Regions from separate parts of the Pseudomonas sp. MYb327 genome, predicted to be linked through region 1. Evidence: predicted binding sites of a transcription regulator. Region 1 holds the regulator's gene; each other region holds the start of a gene.
What was found. Region 1 encodes FliA, which starts transcription of late flagellar genes. Its sites were predicted from a motif close to CTAAAGTTTNNNNNNNNNNNGCCGNTAA; they were not measured.
Positions count from the first base shown of each region.

Region 1 (7,319 bases):
GTGACGCCAATCGACATGATTGGCCTGGAAGTGGGTTATCGCCTGATTCCGCTGGTGGACCGTAACCAGGGCGGTCAGTTGCTCGCGCGGATCAAGGGCGTGCGCAAGAAGCTGTCCCAGGACCTCGGCTTCCTGATGCCGACCGTGCACATTCGTGACAACCTCGACCTGGCGCCGAGCGCCTATCGTCTGACCCTGATGGGTGTGATCCTGGCCGAGGCCGAGATTTACCCGGAGCGCGAGCTGGCGATTAACCCGGGGCAGGTCTACGGCACGCTTAACGGCATAACCGCCAAAGATCCGGCTTTCGGCCTGGAGGCGGTCTGGATCGAAATCAGCCAGCGTTCGCAGGCGCAATCCCTTGGCTATACAGTGGTCGATGCCAGTACAGTAGTGGCAACCCACTTGAACCAGATTTTGTACAAGCACTCCAGCGAGCTGATCGGCCACGAAGAAGTGCAGCAACTCATGCAATTGCTGGCCAAAAGCTCGCCAAAACTGGCGGAAGAGCTGGTGCCGGGCGTGGTATCGCTGTCGCAGTTGCTCAAGGTGCTGCAAGCGTTGTTGGCCGAGCAAGTGCCGGTGCGCGACATCCGCAGCATCGCCGAAGCCATCGCGAACAACGCTGCCAAGAGTCAAGATACTGCCGCATTGGTGGCCGCGGTGCGCGTCGGCGTATCCCGCGCAATCGTCCAAAGCATTGTAGGCACTGAGTCGGAGCTGCCAGTTATCACGCTGGAGCCAAGGTTGGAACAAATATTGCTCAATAGTCTGCAGAAGGCAGGACAAGGCTCGGAAGAGGGCGTTCTGCTGGAGCCAAGCATGGCTGAAAAGCTGCAGCGTTCGTTGATCGACGCCGCGCAGCGTCAAGAGATGCAAGGTCAACCGGTGATTCTGCTGGTGGCCGGTCCGGTTCGCGCGATGCTCTCGCGATTTGGCCGACTGGCAGTCCCGGGTTTGCACGTGTTGGCGTACCAGGAAATTCCTGACAACAAGCAAGTGACCATCGTTGCGACAGTAGGGCCCAACGGCTGAGGGTAGTGGTTTATGCAAGTTAAGCGTTTTTTCGCCGCCGATATGCGTCAGGCCATGAAGCTGGTTCGTGATGAGCTGGGCGCCGATGCCGCCATCATTGGCAACCGCCGCATCGCCGGTGGTGTCGAGCTGACGGCTGCCCTGGATTACAAGCTGTCGGCGTTGGCCCCGCGCGTGCCGAACATGGAGCTCGAAGACGAGTTGCGCAAGACTCAGTCGCGGATCGTCACCGCCCAGGCCGAATTGAGCCTGCGAAGTGATGGCGAGAGCGACAATGCGACCAATCGCCAGTTGTTCGCCGGCCTGCCGCTGACCGCCGCCGAACCACTGATCGAACCGACCTACAGCGAGCCTCGTCGTCCTGCGCCAGCCCCGGCGCCTGCCTCCAGCGGTGTTGATCCACGGGCGTTCGACTCCATGCGTTCCGAACTCAACAGCCTGCGCGAGCTGATGGAAGTACAGCTTGGCTCCCTGGCCTGGAATCAACTGCAGGGCAGCCGCCCGGCTCAGGCCAACCTCTGGCGCCGTTTGCAACGCATCGGGCTGTCCGGCCCGTTGTCGCGGGATTTGCTCGCGCTGATTACCGATATTGAAGAACCTCGTCAGGCCTGGCGCATGTTGCTGGCGCATCTGGCGCGAATGATTGCCACGCCGGAAATTGAACCGCTGGAAGAGGGCGGCGTGATTGCCATGGTCGGCCCTGCCGGCATGGGCAAGACCACCACCCTGGCCAAGCTGGCTGCTCGTTACGTGCTCAAATACGGCGCGCAGAACATCGCGCTGGTGAGCATGGACAGCTTCCGCATCGGCGCCCAGGAACAACTCAAGACCCTCGGTCGGATTCTCAACGTATCGGTGACGCACGTCGATCCGGGGCAATCGCTGGTGCAGGCGCTGGATCCACTGCTGCGCAAGCGCGTGGTGCTGATCGACACCGCCGGCCTGCAGGCCAGCGATCCGGCGCTGCGCATGCAGCTCGAAAGCCTGGCCGGTCGTGGCATCAAATCAAAAAATTATCTGGTCCTGGCAACCACCAGCCAGAAACAGGTTCTAACCGCCGCTTATCACAGTTACAAGCGTTGCGGGCTTGCCGGCTGCATTCTGACTAAACTGGATGAAACGGCCAGTCTGGGCGAGGTGTTGAGCCTGGCCATCAGTCATGAATTGCCAGTGGCCTACCTGACCGATGGCCCGCGGATTCCGGATGATTTGCATCTGCCGCGTCGTCATCAGTTGGTTAGCCGCGCCGTCAGCGTGCAAATGCAGGAAGAACCCAGCGAAGAAGCCATGGCTGACATGTTCGCTGACATCTACCACAGTCCGACCAAGCAGGTTGGCTGAGGTAAAAATGAATAGTTTTTGTACCTACATCGATGGTCTGCCATGCATTGTTCCGGTTGAGAACGCGCAGCCAGTAATGTGGCCTCCGTCTATGCAAGACAAGGTAAAGAAATAACATGGGCAGCATGCATCCCGTACAGGTGATCGCGGTGACCGGCGGCAAAGGTGGCGTCGGGAAAACTAACGTGTCAGTGAACTTGTCCCTGGCTTTGGCTGAGCTTGGCCGGCGCGTCATGTTGCTGGACGCCGACCTGGGCCTGGCGAACGTCGACGTTCTGCTGGGACTGACACCCAAACGTACTCTGGCCGACGTGATCGAAGGCCGCTGCGAACTGCGCGACGTGCTGTTGCAAGGACCGGGCGGTATCCGCATCGTTCCGGCGGCTTCCGGCACCCAGAGCATGGTTCACTTGAGCCCGGCGCAACACGCCGGTCTGATCCAGGCTTTCAGCGATATTGGCGACAACCTCGACGTGCTGGTGATCGACACCGCTGCAGGTATTGGTGACTCGGTAGTCAGTTTCGTACGCGCTGCGCAAGAAGTGTTGCTGGTGGTCTGCGACGAGCCGACTTCGATCACTGACGCCTACGCATTGATCAAATTGCTCAACCGCGATTACGGCATGAATCGTTTCCGCGTCCTGGCCAATATGGCCCAGAGCCCGCAGGAAGGCCGTAACCTGTTCGCCAAACTGACCAAGGTCACTGACCGCTTCCTGGACGTCGCCCTGCAATACGTCGGCGCTGTGCCGTACGACGAAAGCGTGCGCAAGGCCGTGCAGAAGCAGCGCGCGGTCTACGAAGCGTTCCCGCGTTCCAAGTGCTCGCTGGCGTTCAAGGCCATCGCCCAAAAGGTCGATACCTGGCCGCTGCCAGCCAACCCGCGCGGGCACCTGGAGTTTTTCGTCGAGCGCCTCGTGCAACAAACGGCAGGACCCGTGCTATGACGGCCAGCGGTTACAACCTCTACAAGAAGTCGGCGCGTGACGCGCAGTACGAGCTGATCGAGCGTTACGCGCCACTGGTCAAACGCATTGCCTACCACTTGCTGGCGCGCCTGCCGGCCAGTGTCCAGGTCGAAGACCTGATTCAGGCCGGGATGATCGGCCTGCTTGAAGTATCAACAAAATACGACGCCAGCAAAGGCGCGAGTTTCGAAACGTACGCGGGCATTCGAATCCGCGGCGCCATGCTCGATGAAGTGCGCAAAGGGGACTGGGCGCCACGTTCGGTCCACCGCAATACCCGGATGGTCAGCGATGCTATTCGCTCGATTGAAGCTAAAACCGGCCGTGACGCTAAAGATCACGAAGTTGCGGCCGAACTCCAATTGAGTCTCGACGATTATTACGGGATTTTGAACGACACCCTCGGCAGCCGATTATTCAGTTTCGACGATCTGTTGCAGGACGGCGAACACGAAGGGCTGCACGAGGATGGCGCGAGTGCTCATCTCGAGCCGTCACGCGACCTGGAAGATGAACGCTTCCAGGCGGCGCTGGCGGACGCGATTGCCAATTTGCCGGAGCGTGAGCGACTGGTGTTGGCGCTGTACTACGACGAAGAGTTGAATCTCAAGGAAATCGGTGAAGTCCTGGGGGTTAGCGAATCTCGGGTCAGCCAGTTACACAGCCAGTGCGCGGCCCGTTTGCGGGGGCGTTTGGGAGAGTGGCGAGCGCGCTGAAGGCAGTGTGGGGGCACTGCGACGTGGCTGGTGGGGTGTTGAACCGCGCCGGTCTCGATCCGTTGTACTCCAGACAGTCATCGAGTGCTTTGCCAGATTGATTGAAATGGCGCGTCCAGGTGCTGGGCGCGTTTTAGTCTGCTTGGAGGTCGAATTGGACAAGAACATGAAAATCCTCATCGTTGATGACTTCTCAACGATGCGGCGGATCATAAAAAACCTGTTGCGTGACCTTGGGTTCACCAACACGGTCGAGGCCGACGATGGCACCACGGCCATTCCGGTGCTCAACAGCGGGAGCATCGACTTTCTGGTGACGGACTGGAACATGCCTGGCATGACCGGTATCGATCTGCTGCGCCACGTGCGTGCCGATGAAAAACTCAAGCACTTGCCAGTGCTGATGGTGACCGCTGAAGCCAAGCGCGAACAGATCATCGAAGCAGCCCAGGCCGGTGTAAACGGCTATGTAGTCAAGCCCTTCACGGCCCAGGCGTTGAAAGAAAAAATCGAGAAGATTTTCGAACGCATCGGTTGAACTGCGCCACGGGGGAGCTATGGGGCATAACGAATCTTCGCAGGGCGATTTTGAATCGACCCTGAAAAAACACGCCGTCGAACTGGTCGCGAGCCTTGAAAAAGGCAGGTTTGGCGATGCTGTGCAATTGATCCATGAGCTCAACCAGACCCGTGACCGCGGCCTGTATCAGGAAGTGGGCAAGCTCACCCGCGAGCTACATAGCGCGATCGTCAATTTCCAGATTGACCCGAACATGCCGCAAGCCGAGGAAGTGTCGCAAATCACCGACGCCACCGAGCGTCTGGGGTATGTGGTCAAGCTGACCGAGGCTGCTGCCAACCGCACCATGGACCTGGTGGAAAACGCCACGCCACTGGTCAACAGCCTGGCTGACGAAGCCCAGGCGTTGAGCACGGATTGGGGACGGTTCATGCGCCGCGAAGTCGGCGCCGAAGAGTTCCGCGAACTGGCTCGGCGAGTCGATGGATTCCTGGCACGCAGCAGCGCAGACAATCGCGCTGTGTCGAGCAACCTCAACGACATTCTGCTCGCCCAGGATTATCAGGACCTCACCGGTCAGGTGATCAAGCGTGTGACCCAACTGGTCACCGAAGTTGAAAGCAACCTGCTCAAGCTCGTGCTCATGGCCAGCCAGGTAGACCGCTTCGCGGGCATCGAACATGACCGTGAAGCGATGCTTGCAGAAAAAGATCCACAAAAACATCTCTCTCAGGGTGAAGGTCCGCAGATTCATGCCGATAAAAGAGAAGACGTTGTGTCCGGTCAGGACGATGTGGACGATTTGCTATCCAGCCTGGGATTTTAGATTTTCAGGTTTTTTAGGTTTTTAGACCTGTTAGGAGCACACCATTAATGAGCTTCGGCGCCGATGAAGAGATCCTTCAGGATTTCCTGGTTGAGGCCGGCGAGATTCTAGAGCAACTGTCCGAGCAACTGGTCGAGCTGGAAAGCCGACCGGATGATGCGGACTTGCTCAATGCAATTTTTCGCGGTTTTCACACTGTAAAAGGGGGCGCCGGCTTCCTCCAGCTCAACGAGCTGGTGGAGTGCTGTCACATCGCCGAGAACGTGTTCGACATCCTGCGCAAGGGTGAGCGTCGCGTCGACTCGGAATTGATGGACGTTGTTCTCGAAGCGCTGGACGCGGTGAACAGCATGTTCAGCGAAGTCCGCGAGCGCAGCCCGATCACGGCTGCCACACCTGAATTGCTTGCTGCCCTGGCACGTCTGGCCGAGCCGCAATCGGCTGACGAGGCCGCTCCTGCGCCTGTCGCTGAAGTGGTTGAAGCAGCCATTACCGAAAGCGAATCGGGTGACATCACCGACAATGAATTCGAACAGCTGCTGGACTCGCTGAACGCCGTCAAGGCCCAGGCCGAGGCGCCGGCGGATGCTCCTGCGCCAGCCAGCGATGCGGCGGCCAGCGACGAAATCACCGATGCCGAGTTCGAGTCGTTGCTCGACCAGTTGCACGGTAAAGGCCAGTTCGCCGTCGACGCGGTGGCCCCGTCGGCTGCACCAGCGGCGCCGCAAGCCCCGAAAGCGGCAGGCGACAGCTCCGACATTACCGACGACGAATTCGAATCTCTGCTCGACCAGCTTCATGGCAAAGGCAACTTTGCTGTCGATGCGCTGGAGTCGGCCATCGCGTCGGTGCCGACGCCAGCGGCGCCTACCGCCGCCGCGGCCGGCAGCGATCTGATCACCGATCACGAATTCGAAGCGCTGCTCGACGAGTTGCACGGCAAAGGCAAGTTTGAAGTCGGCAGCGCCAGCGGTGCCAATGCTGCCGTTGCCGCGCCAGTGGCCAAGGCTGCTGCACCGAAACCCGTGGCCAAGGCGCCTGAGCCCAAAGCTGAAGCACCGACACCCGCACCCGCTGCGGCGCCGGCGCCAGCTCGCGCACCCGCTTCGGCGCCGGCGGAAAAACCGGCCAGTGAAGCCGAGACCACTGTGCGGGTTGATACCGCGCGTCTCGACGAAATCATGAACATGGTCGGCGAGTTGGTTCTGGTGCGTAACCGCCTGGTTCGCCTGGGTGCCAACAGCGCCGATGAGGCCATGTCCAAGGCAGTGTCGAACCTTGATGTGGTCACGGCCGACCTGCAAACCGCGGTCATGAAGACCCGGATGCAACCGATCAAGAAAGTTTTCGGGCGCTTCCCGCGCCTGGTTCGTGACCTGGCTCGCCAGCTCAAGAAAGAGATCAACCTGGAACTGGTCGGCGAAGAAACCGACCTCGACAAGAACCTCGTCGAGGCCTTGGCCGATCCGCTGGTCCACTTGGTGCGCAACGCGGTCGACCACGGCATCGAGTCGCCGGAAGAACGCGAAGCCTCGGGCAAGTCCCGCGGTGGCAAGGTGATCCTCGCAGCCGAGCAGGAAGGCGATCACATCCTGTTGTCGATCTCCGATGACGGCAAAGGCATGGACCCGAACGTCCTGCGTTCCATTGCGGTAAAACGCGGTGTGATGGACAAGGATGCGGCCGATCGCTTGAGCGATACCGAATGCTACAACCTGATTTTCGCTCCGGGCTTCTCGACCAAGACCGAGATCTCCGACGTATCGGGTCGTGGTGTGGGCATGGACGTGGTGAAAACCAAGATTTCCCAGCTCAACGGTTCGATCAACATCTACTCGGCCAAGGGCCAGGGGTCGAAGATCGTCATCAAGGTGCCGTTGACCCTGGCGATCATGCCGACGCTGATGGTGATG
Region 1 covers NZ_CP159258.1:715,033-722,351, forward strand. Annotated here, with positions in the region: gene flhA (flagellar biosynthesis protein FlhA) at 1-1,035, shown strand, start outside; gene flhF (flagellar biosynthesis protein FlhF) at 1,048-2,376, shown strand; gene fleN (flagellar synthesis regulator FleN) at 2,493-3,323, shown strand; gene fliA (RNA polymerase sigma factor FliA) at 3,320-4,060, shown strand; gene ABVN21_RS03225 (chemotaxis response regulator CheY) at 4,227-4,598, shown strand; gene ABVN21_RS03230 (protein phosphatase CheZ) at 4,618-5,406, shown strand; gene ABVN21_RS03235 (chemotaxis protein CheA) at 5,454-7,319, shown strand, end outside.

Region 2 (7,319 bases), 440 kb from region 1:
ATGTTCGGTTGGGGTTTGGACGGCGGGGCATAGCGGAGTTTTTGCGGAGTGTTACAGACGGCCATCGCTGGCAAGCCAGCTCCTATAGAGATCTTTGTTGCACTGTATATCTACTGTAGGAGCTGGCTTGCCAGCGATGGGGCGGCGAAAGCGCCTTAGATCCTGAAACTACCGACCAGTTGCTGCAACCGCGCCGCCTGTTGCTCAAGATCCGAACACGCCCGCAACGTCGATTGCAGGTTTTCCACGCCTTCCTGATTGAGGGTGTTGATCTCGGTGATGTCGACGTTGATCGATTCCACCACTGCCGTCTGTTCTTCGGTCGCCGTGGCCACTGACTGGTTCATGCCGTCGATCTCGCCGATGCGCTGGGTCACGCTGCTCAGGCGTTCGCCCGCCAGGTTGGCGATCTCCACACTGTCCTGGCTGTGGCGCTGGCTGTCGCTCATGGTACTGACGGATTCGCGGGCGCCGACTTGCAGCTCCTCGATCATGGTCTGCACTTGTTGCGCCGACTCCTGAGTACGGTGCGCCAGGTTGCGCACTTCATCGGCCACCACCGCAAACCCGCGTCCCGCTTCACCCGCACGCGCTGCTTCGATGGCGGCGTTAAGCGCCAGCAGGTTGGTTTGCTGGGAGATGCTGGTAATCACTTCGAGGATCTGCCCGATGTTCACGGTTTTGCTGTTGAGCGACTCAATGTTGCTGCTGGAGGCGCTGAGCATGTGCGACAGCTGATTCATCGCGACAATGCTGCGATCCACCACCTGCTGACCGTCTTCCGCCAGGCTGCGGGCATCGCTGGCCTGGTTCGACGCTTGCGCGGCGTTGCGGGCGATTTCCTGGGCGGCGGCCCCGAGCTGATTGATCGCCGCCGCCACGCTGTTGGTGCGCGAGGCTTGCTGGTCGGAGTTGTACATCGACGAGTTCGAAGCCGCGACCACACGCAAGGCCACTTCATTGACCTGGCCGGTGGCCGAGCACACCTCGCGGATCGAACCGTGAATACGCTCCACGAAACGGTTGAACGCGGTGCCGAGGATGCCGAATTCATCGTTGTTCACAATGGTCAGGCGTTTGGTCAGGTCTCCTTCGCCGTCGGCAATGTCGGCCATGGCGCGGGTCATCACGTGCAACGGCTGGATCAGGATGCGGATAAGCATGCCCAGCAGGGCGATGATGATCACGACGGAAATGACCGTCGCAACGACCGCCGAGGCGCGGAATTCGCTGAGCATCGAGAAGGCTTTCTCCTTGTCGACGGACAGACCGATGTACCAGTTGACGGATGGCAGGCCCTTGATCGGGGTGAAGGTGACGAGTCGGGTCTTGCCATCGACGTCCACTTCACTGAAGTCACGACTGATGCGCGGGGTGCTTTTCGGGTACGCCTCGCTCAGGGACTTCATCACCAGGGTTTTGTCCGGGTGAACCAGGATCTTGCCGTCGGCGCTGACCAGAAAGGCGTAACCCATGCCATCGAAGTCGCGGGCACTGAGGGTGTCGATCAAGGTTTGCAGGCTCAAGTCACCGCCGACCACGCCGACGCTTTGCCCGGCCTTTTTCGAAGCGATGGCCATGGAGATGATTGTTTGACCGGTCGCGGCATCGACGTAGGGTTCGGTCAGGGTCGCGGTGCTGCTGTTTTCCGCGCCCTTGTACCAAGGGCGGACCCGTGGGTCGAAACCGTCAGGCATTTTCGCGTCCGGACGGATGGTGAAGTGCCCGGTGGCATCGCCCAGGTAGGACGCCATGAATGTCGACGTCAGAGCTTTCTGTTCAAGCAGACTGGCAACGTTGGGTTGTTCCGGGTTGATGGCGATGTTCTGGGCGAGGTTTTCGATCAGCAGAATACGGCCGGTCAGCCACGTCTGGATGTTGTTCGCGGTGACATCGCCCATCTCATTGAGGTAGTTGTCCAGGTCTTCGCGGATGGCGTTGCGCTGTAAATAGTCGTTGTACAGGGAGAACGAGGAGAAGGTGGCAATGACGATGAGGGCGGCGGCAAGCAGGATTTTATGGCTGAAGCGTAGATTTTTGTTCATGGCTTGGAGTTCCGCTAAGGTCTTAATGCCCAGCACGTGCTTTTATAAAGGCACGTAAATCGGGCACGGTTGAAAGCAAGTGATATTTCCATCGCTCCTTAAGGGAAATGTCCTACCAGATTGTGTCTGTCTGCTTTGTCGTTATTTCTATCGGCCGTGTAGGACCAAAGATTAACCATGGGTGACCAAATGCCTGACTCATTGCAACTCGTTATCGGCGCCGATCTCGCGGGGCAGCCGATCGCCCAGGCCATGCGCCTGGCGAACCGTCACGGTTTGATCGCCGGTGCCACGGGGACCGGTAAAACCGTCACTTTGCAACGCATGGCCGAAGCCTTCAGCGATGCCGGCGTGGCGGTGTTCGCCGCCGATATCAAAGGTGACCTGTGCGGGCTCGGCGCCGCGGGCAATCCTCAGGGCAAGATCGCCGAACGGATCGCCGGGATGCCGTGGCTGAACCACAAGCCTGCGGCTTATCCGGTCACCCTGTGGGACATCCACGGTCAGTCCGGTCATCCATTGCGTACAACCTTGAGTGAAATGGGGCCGCTGCTGTTAGGAAGCTTGCTGGAGCTGACCGACAGTCAGCAGTCGGCGCTGTACGCCGCCTTCAAGGTTGCCGACCGCGAGGGCTTGTTACTCCTGGATTTGAAAGACCTGAAGGCGCTGCTCAATCACCTCAAGGACAATCCGGCGTTGCTGGGCGACGATGCAGCGTTGATGACCACCGGTTCCAGCCAGGCTTTACTAAGGCGTTTGGCGACTCTGGAGCAGCAGGGCGCTGAAGCGCTGTTCGGCGAGCCGGCATTGCAGCTCGAAGACATTCTGCAACCGACCGCCGAGGGCCGTGGGCGCATTCACTTGCTCGATGCCAGTCGTCTGGTGCATGAAGCGCCGAAGGTCTACGCGACGTTCTTGTTGTGGTTGTTGGCCGAATTGTTCGAGCAGCTGCCGGAGCGCGGCGATGCGGACAAACCTCTGCTGGCGTTGTTTTTCGACGAAGCGCACTTGTTGTTCGCCGGTACGCCCAAGGCGTTGCAGGATCGGCTGGAGCAAGTGGTACGGCTGATTCGCTCGAAAGGCGTGGGTGTTTATTTCGTCACCCAATCGCCGGGTGACTTGCCGGATGACGTGCTGGCGCAACTGGGGCTGCGGATACAGCACGGCTTGCGTGCCTTTACCGCCAAGGAACAGAAATCTCTGCGGGCGGTGGCCGAGGGCTTCCGGCCGAACCCGGCGTTCGATGCTTTATCGGTGTTGACTGAACTCGGGATCGGCGAGGCGCTGGTGGGTACTTTGCAGGACAAGGGCACGCCCGAGATGGTGCAGCGGGTTTTGGTGGCGCCCCCTCAATCGCGGATCGGGCCGCTGAGTGATGCCGAGCGTCGGGGATTGATCGCTGGTTCGTCGTTGCAGGGTCGTTATGACAAACCGATTGATCGCGAGTCAGCGTATGAAGTGCTGATGGGGCGCAAGGGGCTGGCGCCGGAACCCGAAACTGCACCTGGCAAACCGGAAGAACCGAGTTTCACCGAACAGGCGGGAGAGTTTCTCGGCACGGCGGCGGGGAAGGCGCTGAAGTCGGCGATGCAACAGGCAGCGAATCAAATTGGCCGACAGTTGGTGCGCGGCTTGATGGGCTCTTTATTAGGCGGCAAAAAACGCCGTTAAAAGCAAAGATCGCAGCGACCTGCAGGACCTGCAGGACCTGCCGCCGACTGCGATCTTTTGATCTAGCTTCTAATTCCGTGTCTTGGCGTGCGCAGCCAAACGCTCCAGCGCCGCCCGCAAATTCGGATCACTGATGCCGTCAGCGGTGGCCTGAATCGTTGCAGCGGCATCATTGGACAAATCCATCGTATGACCGGTCGCACCTCGCTGAACGGTGGGCGGCTGAACCTTGAACAGAATCCGCGTGAGGTTGGTGAACTCGTCGAACATCTGCAGTTGCCGTTGCAGGCGCTTTTGCTGGTAGCGCAGGCGGGTAGCCCAGTGGCCATCGGTGACAATCAGCAACAAACTGCCTTCGCGCCACGACGCCACATGACAGTGTTCGCGAGCGGCGGGTTGCAACTGGCTTTCGAGCAAACGTTGCAAATGACCCAGGCGTTGCGCGTGGCCAAGAATGGCTTTAAGCGGCTTGGCTTCGCGTAGTAGAACGGCCGGTACTTTGGCCGTAAGTGGGCGAAATGCCATGATCAGACCCTGAAGTAACAGAGTCGCCATGGTAGCAGAAAGCACCGGATGCACTCGCCCCATTGCTTTTGTCCCTGCTTTGCTCATTAAATCAACGACTAACTTCTTCCCTTGATGGCTTGAAGTTGAGCAAAACGCCCCTATTTTAAGTGAGCCCCGTCAAAGCGCAGTGCCAGCATCGTGGAATATCGCCACTTTCCTCACCACCGTTTCCGGGTAGAATGCTCGTTCGCATGCGGCCATGAGGGCTGCACGGGCGACTCACGGGGCCGCCCTCCATCCCTTTAGTGTGGAAGATCCTGCCGATATGTTTGCGCCTTTGTTAAAGAAACTTTTTGGAAGCAAGAACGAGCGTGAAGTCAAACGCATGCTCAAGACGGTGCAATTCGTCAATGCCTTCGAAGAGCAAATGGTGGCCCTTTCGGACGATCAATTGCGTGCCAAGACGGATGAGTTCAAGGCCCGCATCGCCAAAGGGGAAACCCTCGACAAGCTGCTGCCAGAAGCCTTCGCGGTCGCCCGCGAAGCCGGCAAGCGCGTCATGGGTATGCGCCACTTCGATGTCCAGCTGATCGGCGGCATGACCTTGCATGAAGGCAAGATCGCCGAGATGCGTACCGGTGAAGGCAAGACCCTGGTGGCAACACTGGGCGTTTACCTCAACGCATTGTCCGGCAAGGGCGTGCACGTTGTGACGGTGAACGACTACCTGGCCCGTCGTGACGCCAACTGGATGCGTCCGCTCTACGAATTCCTCGGCCTGACGGTCGGCGTGGTCACGCCGTTCCAGCCGCCGGAAGAAAAGCGCGCTGCCTACGCCGCCGACATCACGTACGGCACCAACAACGAATTCGGTTTCGATTACCTGCGCGACAACATGGCGTTCAGCATGGAAGAAAAATTCCAGCGCGAACTCAATTTTGCCGTGATCGACGAAGTTGACTCCATCCTCATCGACGAAGCTCGTACTCCGCTGATCATTTCCGGTCAGGCCGAGGACAGCTCCAAGCTGTACATCGAGATCAACAAGTTGATCCCGCAGCTGGAATTGCACGTTGAGGAAGTCGAAGGCGAAGTCACCAAGGCTGGCCACTTCACCGTTGACGAGAAGACCCGTCAGGTCGAGCTCAACGAAGCCGGTCACCAGTACGTCGAAGAAACCCTCACCCGCATCGGCCTGCTGGCTGAAGGCGAGAGCCTGTACTCGGCGCATAACCTGAGCCTGCTGACTCACGTTTATGCCGGTCTGCGTGCGCACAAACTGTTCAACCGCAACATCGAATACATCGTGCAAGACGGCCAGGTTGTCCTGGTCGACGAACACACCGGTCGTACCATGCCGGGCCGTCGTTTGTCCGAAGGCCTGCACCAGGCCATCGAAGCCAAGGAAAACCTGAACATCCAGGCCGAAAGCCAAACCCTGGCATCGACCACGTTCCAGAACTACTTCCGTCTGTACAACAAACTGTCCGGCATGACCGGTACGGCCGACACCGAAGCGTTCGAGTTCCATCAGATCTATGGCCTGCAGGTCATGGTCATTCCACCGAACAAGCCGTTGGCCCGTAAGGACTACAACGACCTGGTGTTCCTGACTGCCGAAGAGAAATACGCGGCAATCGTCGCCGACATCAAGGAAAGCATGGCCGCAGGCCGTCCGGTGCTGGTGGGTACTGCCACCATCGAAACCTCCGAGCACATGTCCAGTCTGCTCGTGAAGGAAGGCATCGAACACAAGGTTCTGAACGCCAAGTTCCACGAAAAAGAAGCCGAGATCATCGCTCAGGCCGGTCGCCCAGGCGCACTGACCATCGCTACCAACATGGCCGGTCGTGGTACCGACATCCTGTTGGGCGGTAACTGGGAAGTGGAAGTGGCTTCGCTGGAAGACCCGACCCCTGAGCAGATTGCCCAGATCAAGGCCGACTGGCAGAAACGTCACCAGCAAGTGCTCGAGTCGGGCGGTTTGCAGGTGATCGCGTCCGAGCGTCACGAATCGCGCCGTATCGACAACCAGTTGCGGGGTCGTGCGGGTCGTCAGGGTGACGCCGGTTCCAGCCGTTTCTACCTTTCGCTGGAAGACAGCCTGATGCGCATCTTCGCCTCTGACCGGGTGAAGAACTTCATGAAAGCCCTGGGCATGCAGCCTGGCGAAGCGATCGAGCACCGCATGGTGACCAACGCCATCGAAAAGGCTCAGCGCAAGGTTGAAGGTCGTAACTTCGACATTCGTAAGCAACTGCTCGAGTTCGACGACGTCAACAACGAACAACGTAAAGTGATTTATCACATGCGTAACACGTTGCTGGCCGCCGACAACATCGGTGAAACCATCGCCGACTTCCGCCAGGACGTACTCAACGCCACTGTCAGCGCGCACATTCCGCCGCAATCGCTGCCTGAGCAGTGGGACGTGGCCGGTCTGGAAGCCGCGTTGCAGAGCGACTTCGGTGTGGCGCTGCCAATCCAGCAATGGCTCGACGAAGACGATCACCTGTACGAAGAAACCCTGCGTGAGAAGCTGATGCAGGAGCTCATGGCGGCGTACAACGAGAAAGAAGACCAGGCGGGCGCCGAAGCGCTGCGCACCTTCGAGAAGCAAATCGTTCTGCGCGTGCTGGACGACCTGTGGAAAGACCACCTGTCGACCATGGATCACCTGCGTCACGGTATCCACTTGCGTGGTTACGCCCAGAAGAACCCGAAGCAGGAATACAAGCGCGAGTCGTTCACGCTGTTCTCCGAGCTGCTGGATTCGATCAAGCGCGACTCGATCCGTGTGCTGTCGCATGTTCAGGTTCGCCGCGAAGATCCGGTCGAAGAAGAGGCGCGCCTGCGTCAGGAAGCCGAAGCACTGGCAGCACGCATGCAGTTCCTGCATGAAGAGGCTCCTGGTCTGGAGCAGCCGGAAGTGTTGGGTGAAGAGGTCGATGTGGCCCTCGCCACCGCACCGGTTCGCAACGAGCAGAAGCTGGGTCGCAACGAGCTGTGCTACTGCGGTTCGGGCAAGAAATTCAAGCATTGCCACGGGCAGATCCAGTAAAACCCGTTTCAATCGCTGAAATACCCGCGCCGCGA
Region 2 covers NZ_CP159258.1:271,703-279,021, forward strand. Annotated here, with positions in the region: gene ABVN21_RS01180 (methyl-accepting chemotaxis protein) at 156-2,045, opposite strand; gene ABVN21_RS01185 (helicase HerA-like domain-containing protein) at 2,235-3,716, shown strand; gene ABVN21_RS01190 (DciA family protein) at 3,786-4,241, opposite strand; gene secA (preprotein translocase subunit SecA) at 4,549-7,284, shown strand.
Region 2: the regulator FliA is predicted to act here: its motif matches at 2,193-2,220, upstream of ABVN21_RS01180 (methyl-accepting chemotaxis protein).

Region 3 (7,319 bases), 1.2 Mb from region 1:
CTCACCGGCGCGGGCTGCTTCGATGGCCGCGTTAAGCGCCAGCAGGTTGGTTTGCTCGGCGATGGAACGGATCACTTCCAGAACGCTGCCAATCTGCGTGCTTTCCGCAGCCAGGGTGCGGATCACTTCCACAGCTTGATCGATGGTGGAAGACAAGGTGTCGATCTGTTGCAGGCTGCCATCGATGTTGACCTGGCCTTGTCGCGCCTGAGCTTCGGCATCGCGCATTTCGCTGGCGGCATGCTCGGCGTTCTTCGCCACATCCTGGACGCCGTAAGTCACTTCATTAATAGCAGTGGCCACCAGTTCCATCTGTTGAGACTGTTGCTGACTGCGTTGCTGGGCCTGGGTGGCATCGTTGCCCAATTCGCTGGACGACTCGCCGAGCGCGCTGGCGGATAGCTGCAGCTCACTGATCACCAGGCGCAATTTCGCGGTGAAGGCATTGAAATGACGTGCCAGTTGCGTGACTTCATCCTGGCCATGGGTATCGAGGCTGCGGGTCAAGTCGCTTTCGCCGCTGGCGATGTTGGCCATCGCGTTCACGGTTTCCTGAAGCGGACGGACGATGCTGCGGGCGATCAGCATCACTAGCGCGACCATGACCAGCGCGATCGCCAGGCCGACCATCGAAGCTTTCCAGACCTGTCCATAGAACTCGGCTTGCATGTCATCGATGTAAACGCCCGAGCCAATCACCCAGCCCCAAGGCTCGAACAGTTTGACGTAGGAGGTTTTTTCCACCGGCGCACTGGCGCCCGGTTTTGGCCAGCGGTAATTGACGATCCCGGCGCCCTTGCTCTTGGCGACCGCGGCCATTTCGTTGAATACCGCAAAACCGTCCGGGTCGCGGATTGCCGAGAGGTTCTGGCCATCGAGTTTCGGGTTGGCGGCGTGCATGACCATCACAGGTGTCAGGTCGTTGATCCAGAAGTAATCGTTCTGGTCATATCGCAGGCCCCGAATGGCCGTCAGTGCTTGCTTCTGGGCGGCGTCGCGGGTGAGCGTGCCGGCGGTTTCCAGATCGTGGTAGTAGGTGAGGACGCCACTTGCGGTTTGCACCACGTGTTGGGTTTTCTGGGATTTGGCGACATACAAGTCGTCATGAATCTGCTTGAGCATCAACACGCCCAACGCTAGTAGCATCATGACGGCCACGATCAAGATGAGCCACAAACGCCGGCTGATCGACATATTGCGCAAGCTGTTCATACCGCGGTGCTCCATTTCTTGTTCTTGTAATAAATGATCGCCAGCGTTCAGCCGTTCCGACTACCCGGCAGCGCTATTCAGACTTGTCTGATAGGATTTCGGCCCCGCGCGGAAAAACCTGAACCCAAATTGATTTTTCACCAAATCTTTTGTGGTTTTATGTGATCTTGTGCGCGCAGGGCTTCAACAGCGCTGACCGTAATAAACGTTTTGAAAAATACTATTGGGGCATGCACTGTCGCATAGCCTTTTGGGGGATTGATGGATCTTTGGACTGCCTTTCAGGCGTTGATACTTGGGGTTGTGGAAGGACTAACGGAGTTTCTGCCGATTTCCAGTACCGGGCACCAGATTATTGTCGCCGACTTGCTCGACTTCGGTGGTGAGCGTGCGATGGCTTTCAACATCATTATCCAGCTCGGGGCAATACTGGCGGTGGTGTGGGAATTCCGCCGGAAGATTTTCGATGTGGTCATCGGCTTGCCGACCCAGCCCAGCGCGCGACGCTTTACTGCGAACCTGTTGATTGCCTTCTTGCCCGCTGTGGTACTGGGGGTGGTATTCGCCGACCTGATCCACCATTACCTGTTCAACCCGATCACCGTCGCCACCGCATTGGTCGTGGGCGGTATTGTCATGTTGTGGGCTGAGCAGCGCCAACATGAAGTGCATGCCGAGACGGTGGACGACATTACCTGGAAAGACGCATTGAAAGTCGGTTTCGCCCAGTGCCTGGCGATGATTCCGGGCACCTCGCGCTCCGGCTCGACGATCATCGGCGGGCTGTTGTTCGGTCTGTCGCGTAAAACCGCCACCGAGTTTTCATTCTTCCTGGCGATGCCAACCATGGTCGGCGCGGCGGTGTATTCGGGCTACAAGTATCACAAGTTGTTTGTGCCGGCGGACTTCCCGGTGTTCGCCATTGGCTTCGTCACCGCCTTCATTTTTGCAATGATTGCCGTGCGTGGCTTGCTCAAGTTCATTGCCAGTCACAGCTATGCGGCGTTTGCGTGGTATCGCATTGCGTTTGGCTTGCTGATTCTGGCTACCTGGCAATTCGGCTGGGTCGACTGGACCGCGGCCAAGCCATGAGTGATGCCAGCGGGCGCAACAATTCCGGACGCTATTCGGGCGGAGAGATCCGTCATCCGAGGTTGAAACTGCTTGTGTTCGCGATCCTGTGTGCGCTGCCGCTGTTCGGTTCGATGTCGTTATGGTTGCGCGGGGTTTCGCTGATTCCCCTCGCGGCCTACGGCATCGTCAGCGTGGTGGCGTTCTTGCTGTACTGGAGCGACAAACGCAAGGCTCGCGCCGACACTTGGCGCACGCCGGAAAACGTTCTGCATGCGCTGGAGTTCGCTGGCGGTTGGCCGGGCGCGCTGCTGGCACAGCAGGTGTTTCGGCACAAGACGCGCAAAATCTCTTTTCAACTGGTGTTCTGGGTCATCGTCCTGCTGCACCAGGTGTTCTGGATCGACATGCTGTTTCTGGGTGCAAACCTGCTGGCGTTGTTTTGACGATGCAATCTCGGGGCGAGGGAACTTGCTCCAGCAAGCGCCCTCGCCACAGGTGACTCGTTTTAAAGCAGCAACCCGATCTGGGTGCGTTTGGGCAACTTGCTGGCCACCAGTTGATGGGAGCGTTGCAACAAACCTTGCAGCTCTTCGGTACCCAGTGGATAAGGCGTCGCCATGATGATCCACTGGGCACGGGCCAGATACGGTGCCGGATGAATGCCGGGACGGTCGCAATGGCCGAGAAACAAGTCCTTGTCGACCTTGAAAGCCAACGACGCACCTCGCAGGTTTTGCAAGGCGAACATCTTGTTGCCGGCAATCGAAAACACCCGCACGCCGCCCCATTTGTAGTCTTCCCGTGCCCCGGGCAATGCCAGGCAAAAAGCCGCGACATCCTCTTCGCTCATGCGTCCTGCTTTCATATCAATCGGTCCCCGCAGGCATTGAATGTTTCAATCAAATGGTCGAGCCAGGCGCGTACGGCCGGCATTACCCCTCGCCGATGAGGGTAGACCGCTTGCAACCAGCCACCCGGCAGCGACCATTCCGGCAACAACTGCACCAGTGACCCGTCGGCCAATTCCTGCTCGCAGTACATCATGGGCAGCGTGGTAAAACCCTGGCCGGCGAGGGTGCAGGTCTTGCGCACGATGAAGTCGTCGATGCCCAGGCGCGCCTCCATGGCCAGATCGTGGCTTTTGCCCTGGCGATCCACCAGGCGGATGTGCACCATGCGATCGGGTTCGAGGGCGCCGAGTACCGGCAGGTCTTTCAGGTCATCGGGGTGGTTAATCTGATGCCCCTGGAGGAAGGCGGGGCTGGCCACCACCAGCATTTGCGCCTGACGCAAGCGGCGGGTTACCAGCAGCGGGTCTTCGTCGCCCGGTTCGCGCACGCGTAACGCGACGTCCACACCTTCGGTGACCAGGTCGACGCGGCGATTGACCAGCATCACCTCCAGTTGCACCTGGGGGTATTTCTCCAGAAAGTTACTGATCACCCCCGGCAGCATCTCGTGGGCCAGGCCGACCGGTGAGGACACGCGCAAACGCCCACGGGGTTCGCTGGACATGCTGGCCACCGCTTCGTCGGCCATTTCCGCTTCCAACAGCATTGCCTGGCAGTGCCGCAGATAGCGTTCGCCCACGGCAGTGAGTTTGAGTTGGCGGGTGGTGCGTTGCAGCAGGCGTGCACCTAGACGTTCTTCAAGCTCAGCGATGCGTCGAGACAGACGCGACTTGGGAATGCCCAGCAAGCGACCGGCCGCGGCGAAACCGCCGGCCTCCACGACTTTGGCGAAGTAATAAAGGTCATTGAGATCTTGCATTGGCATGACTCGATCGTTCTATCAGTGAGACAAACTATCGCATTGTTGCACGCTAATCAGCTATTGGTTTCGTCTGTAGGATTGTCTCCATCAGATCGCCCTGGCGGCGATCCTCACCTGGAGAACCCACATGAAACTGCTGCATATCGATTCGAGCATTCTTGGTGACAACTCGGCTTCCCGTCAGCTCAGTGGCGAAGTTGTAAAAGCCTGGCAAGCCGCCGAGCCGTCCGCCGTGGTGACCTACCGCGACCTGGCCGCCGATGCCATCAGTCATTTCTCTTCGACCACGCTGGTTGCCGCTGGCACCACTGCTGAACTGCGCGACGCAGCGCAACAACATGAAGCAGACCTGAGCGCGTCGACCTTGGCCGAATTCCTCGCCGCCGATGCCGTAGTGATTGCAGCACCAATGTACAACTTCACCATTCCGACTCAACTGAAGGCCTGGATCGACCGTGTTGTGGTTGCCGGCCAGACCTTCCGCTACAACGAAACCGGCCCTGAAGGCCTGTGCGTTGGTAAAAAAGTAGTGATCGTTTCGACGTCCGGGGGCCTGCATGCGGGTCAGGCGACCGGTGTCGCCCACGAAGAATACTTGAAGGTAGTTTTCGGCTTCATCGGCATCACCGACATCGAGTTCGTCCGCGCCCATGGCCTGGCTTACGGTGACGAAGTTCGCGCCAAAGCCATGAGCGACGCCCACACGCAGATCAGCGAGCAGTTGTTCGTCGCCGCGTAAAGCTTGCATAAAGACAACTGCCGTTCAGGCAAAGCCTCAAAAAACTCTGTATTCTGGATACGCAAGTACCAGGTACGGAGTTTTTTGTTTCTGGTCGTTTCAGATTGTGGCCCAAGTTATGCAGCCGAGGTTCACGTCTCTAGTCCGGTAACAAGGTGGGGCATCCCATGGTGCGTCTTTGTGCAACTTTACTGATTTGCCTGCTCAGCAGCCTGAATTCAGTGCACGCAGCGCCTGCGCCGCATCCTCACTGGAGCGTCGGCTTCCATGAGCTGAGCTTTCTCGATCCGCTCGACCTGCAGCCGATGCGCGCCATTGCGTTTTATCCGTCCAGCGAGCAAGAGCATTCCAGCAAGCTTGAGGGTTACACGGTTGAAGCCGGCGAAGACACCAAAGTCGCCATGGGCCGTTTCCCGATGCTGATGCTGTCTCACGGCAATACCGGAACCCCGCTGGCCCTGCATGATTTGGCAACGTCCCTGGCACGCAAAGGCTTCGTGGTGGTGGCCGTGATCCATCCCGGTGACAACTCCAAGGACCACAGCCGTCTCGGTACCTTGAGTAACCTTTACGGACGGCCGATCCAGATTTCCGAAGCCATCACCGCGACGTTGGGCGACCGCATGCTCGCACCCTTCGTCAATGCCGATCAGGTGGGTGTCATTGGCTATTCGGCGGGCGGCGAAACGGCGTTGATCCTGTCCGGCGCCACACCGGATCTGGATCGTCTGCGTCGTTACTGCCAGGAACGCCCGGATGACCGCGATGCCTGTAACACCCAGGGCGAATTGATCGTCGACCGTGATGACCTGCAACCAGTAGCCGATCCGCGCGTCCATGCGTTGATGCTGATGGCGCCGTTAAGCCTGAAGTTCGGTCGTCAAACCCTGGCCGATGTGCATGTGCCGGTTCTGCTTTACAGCGGTGACGGCGACAAACTGGTGGCGGTCGACAAGAACGCCGCGGCGTTGGCGCGCAAGTTGCCCGTCGCACCGGACTTCAAATTACTGGCCGGGGCAGGGCACTTCGTCTTCATGGCGCCGTGCAACGACGAACAAATCGTCATCATGCCGGCACTGTGTACCGACGCCGATGGTGTCGATCGCGAAGACATTCACCGCAATCTCAGCACCGAAGCCGGACGCTTTTTCTCCCGCACCTTGGGCAAGGCGACGCGGGCCGGAATGCAAACCGCCGATCAATAACGAATATACAAATCCCTGTAGGAGCCGGCTGCTGGCGATCCGGCCTTGAGCTTTGCACCGATCTTTCAGATCGCCATCGCCAGCGAGCCGGTTCCTACAGGGTGTGGGCATCAAGTCATGGCGCGGTGTTTGAGCAACAACGTCAAGCCCAAGCCAGTCACCGACAACACCGCCGCACTAAAGAAAATCCACACGTACCCCAGATTCAGCGCCACCGCGCCCATCAACGGGCCGGCAATCGCCAGTGCCAGATCGAAAAACACCGCATAGGCGCTTAACCCGGCACCACGACTGGAGTTGGGCACTTGCTTGATCGCTTCGACACCCAGCGCTGGATACACCAGCGACAAGCCGAATCCGGTGAGCCCGGCACCGATCAGGGCATAGCCAGTCGAAGGCGCCAGCCACAGCAATACCAGGCCCACCGTTTCAATGGTCATGCAGGCAATAGCCGAGGTAAACCCGCCAAAACGGCTGATGCTGGAAATGAACATCAGCCGCGCCAGGATGAAGCAAACGCCGAAAACGGTCAGGCAGTAAGCCGCGCCGGTCCAGCCGCGGTTGACGTAATACAGCGTGATAAAGGTTGTCAGGGTGCCGTAGCCAATGGACGCCAGGCTCAGGCTCGCACCGAATGGCGCGATGCGTCCGAACACCGCCCAGAAAGGCAAGCGCTCACCGCGAACCACCGGCACCGATGGCTTGTTACGGATCAGCACCAGCGCCGCCATCGCCAACACTGACAGGGCAATCCCCAGGCTGGCGAAGCCCAATTGATCGACCATGACTACCCCCAACGGCGCACCAATGGCTATCGCGCCATAAGAGGCTATGCCGTTCCAGGAGATCGAGCGTGCAGTGTGTTCGGCGCCCACCTGGCCCATGCACCAACTGATGGTGCCGACGCCGATCAACCCTTGGGCGATGCCCAGCAACAATCTGCCGACGATCAGAATCAGCAGGCTTACCAGCGGAAAACTTTGGAGCAAGGTCGAGAGCAGCGTCAGCGCGCCGCTTAATACAATCCCGGACAAACCATAAATGATCGCGCGCTTGGTGCCGATGGTGTCGGACATGCGCCCGGCCATTGGGCGGCTAAGCAGTGTGGCGAGGTACTGCGAGCCGATGGTCAGCCCCGCAATGACCGCACTGAAGCCAAGTTGCTCATGAACATAGCCCGGTAACACCGCAATTGGCAGGCCGATGCAGAGGAAAGCGATAAAGGTATAGAAGACGATAGAGACGATCTGCAGGGTGATCGCCATGGAGCTTAGCGGGGGTTGTTGCTGCGCAGACATGAGGGCTCGTTCGCGGGC
Region 3 covers NZ_CP159258.1:1,911,280-1,918,598, forward strand. Annotated here, with positions in the region: gene ABVN21_RS08570 (methyl-accepting chemotaxis protein) at 1-1,212, opposite strand, end outside; gene ABVN21_RS08575 (undecaprenyl-diphosphate phosphatase) at 1,474-2,304, shown strand; gene ABVN21_RS08580 (DUF1294 domain-containing protein) at 2,301-2,729, shown strand; gene ABVN21_RS08585 (MmcQ/YjbR family DNA-binding protein) at 2,792-3,151, opposite strand; gene ABVN21_RS08590 (LysR substrate-binding domain-containing protein) at 3,148-4,056, opposite strand; gene ABVN21_RS08595 (FMN-dependent NADH-azoreductase) at 4,187-4,798, shown strand; gene ABVN21_RS08600 (dienelactone hydrolase) at 4,966-6,003, shown strand; gene ABVN21_RS08605 (MFS transporter) at 6,114-7,301, opposite strand.
Region 3: the regulator FliA is predicted to act here: its motif matches at 1,308-1,335, upstream of ABVN21_RS08570 (methyl-accepting chemotaxis protein).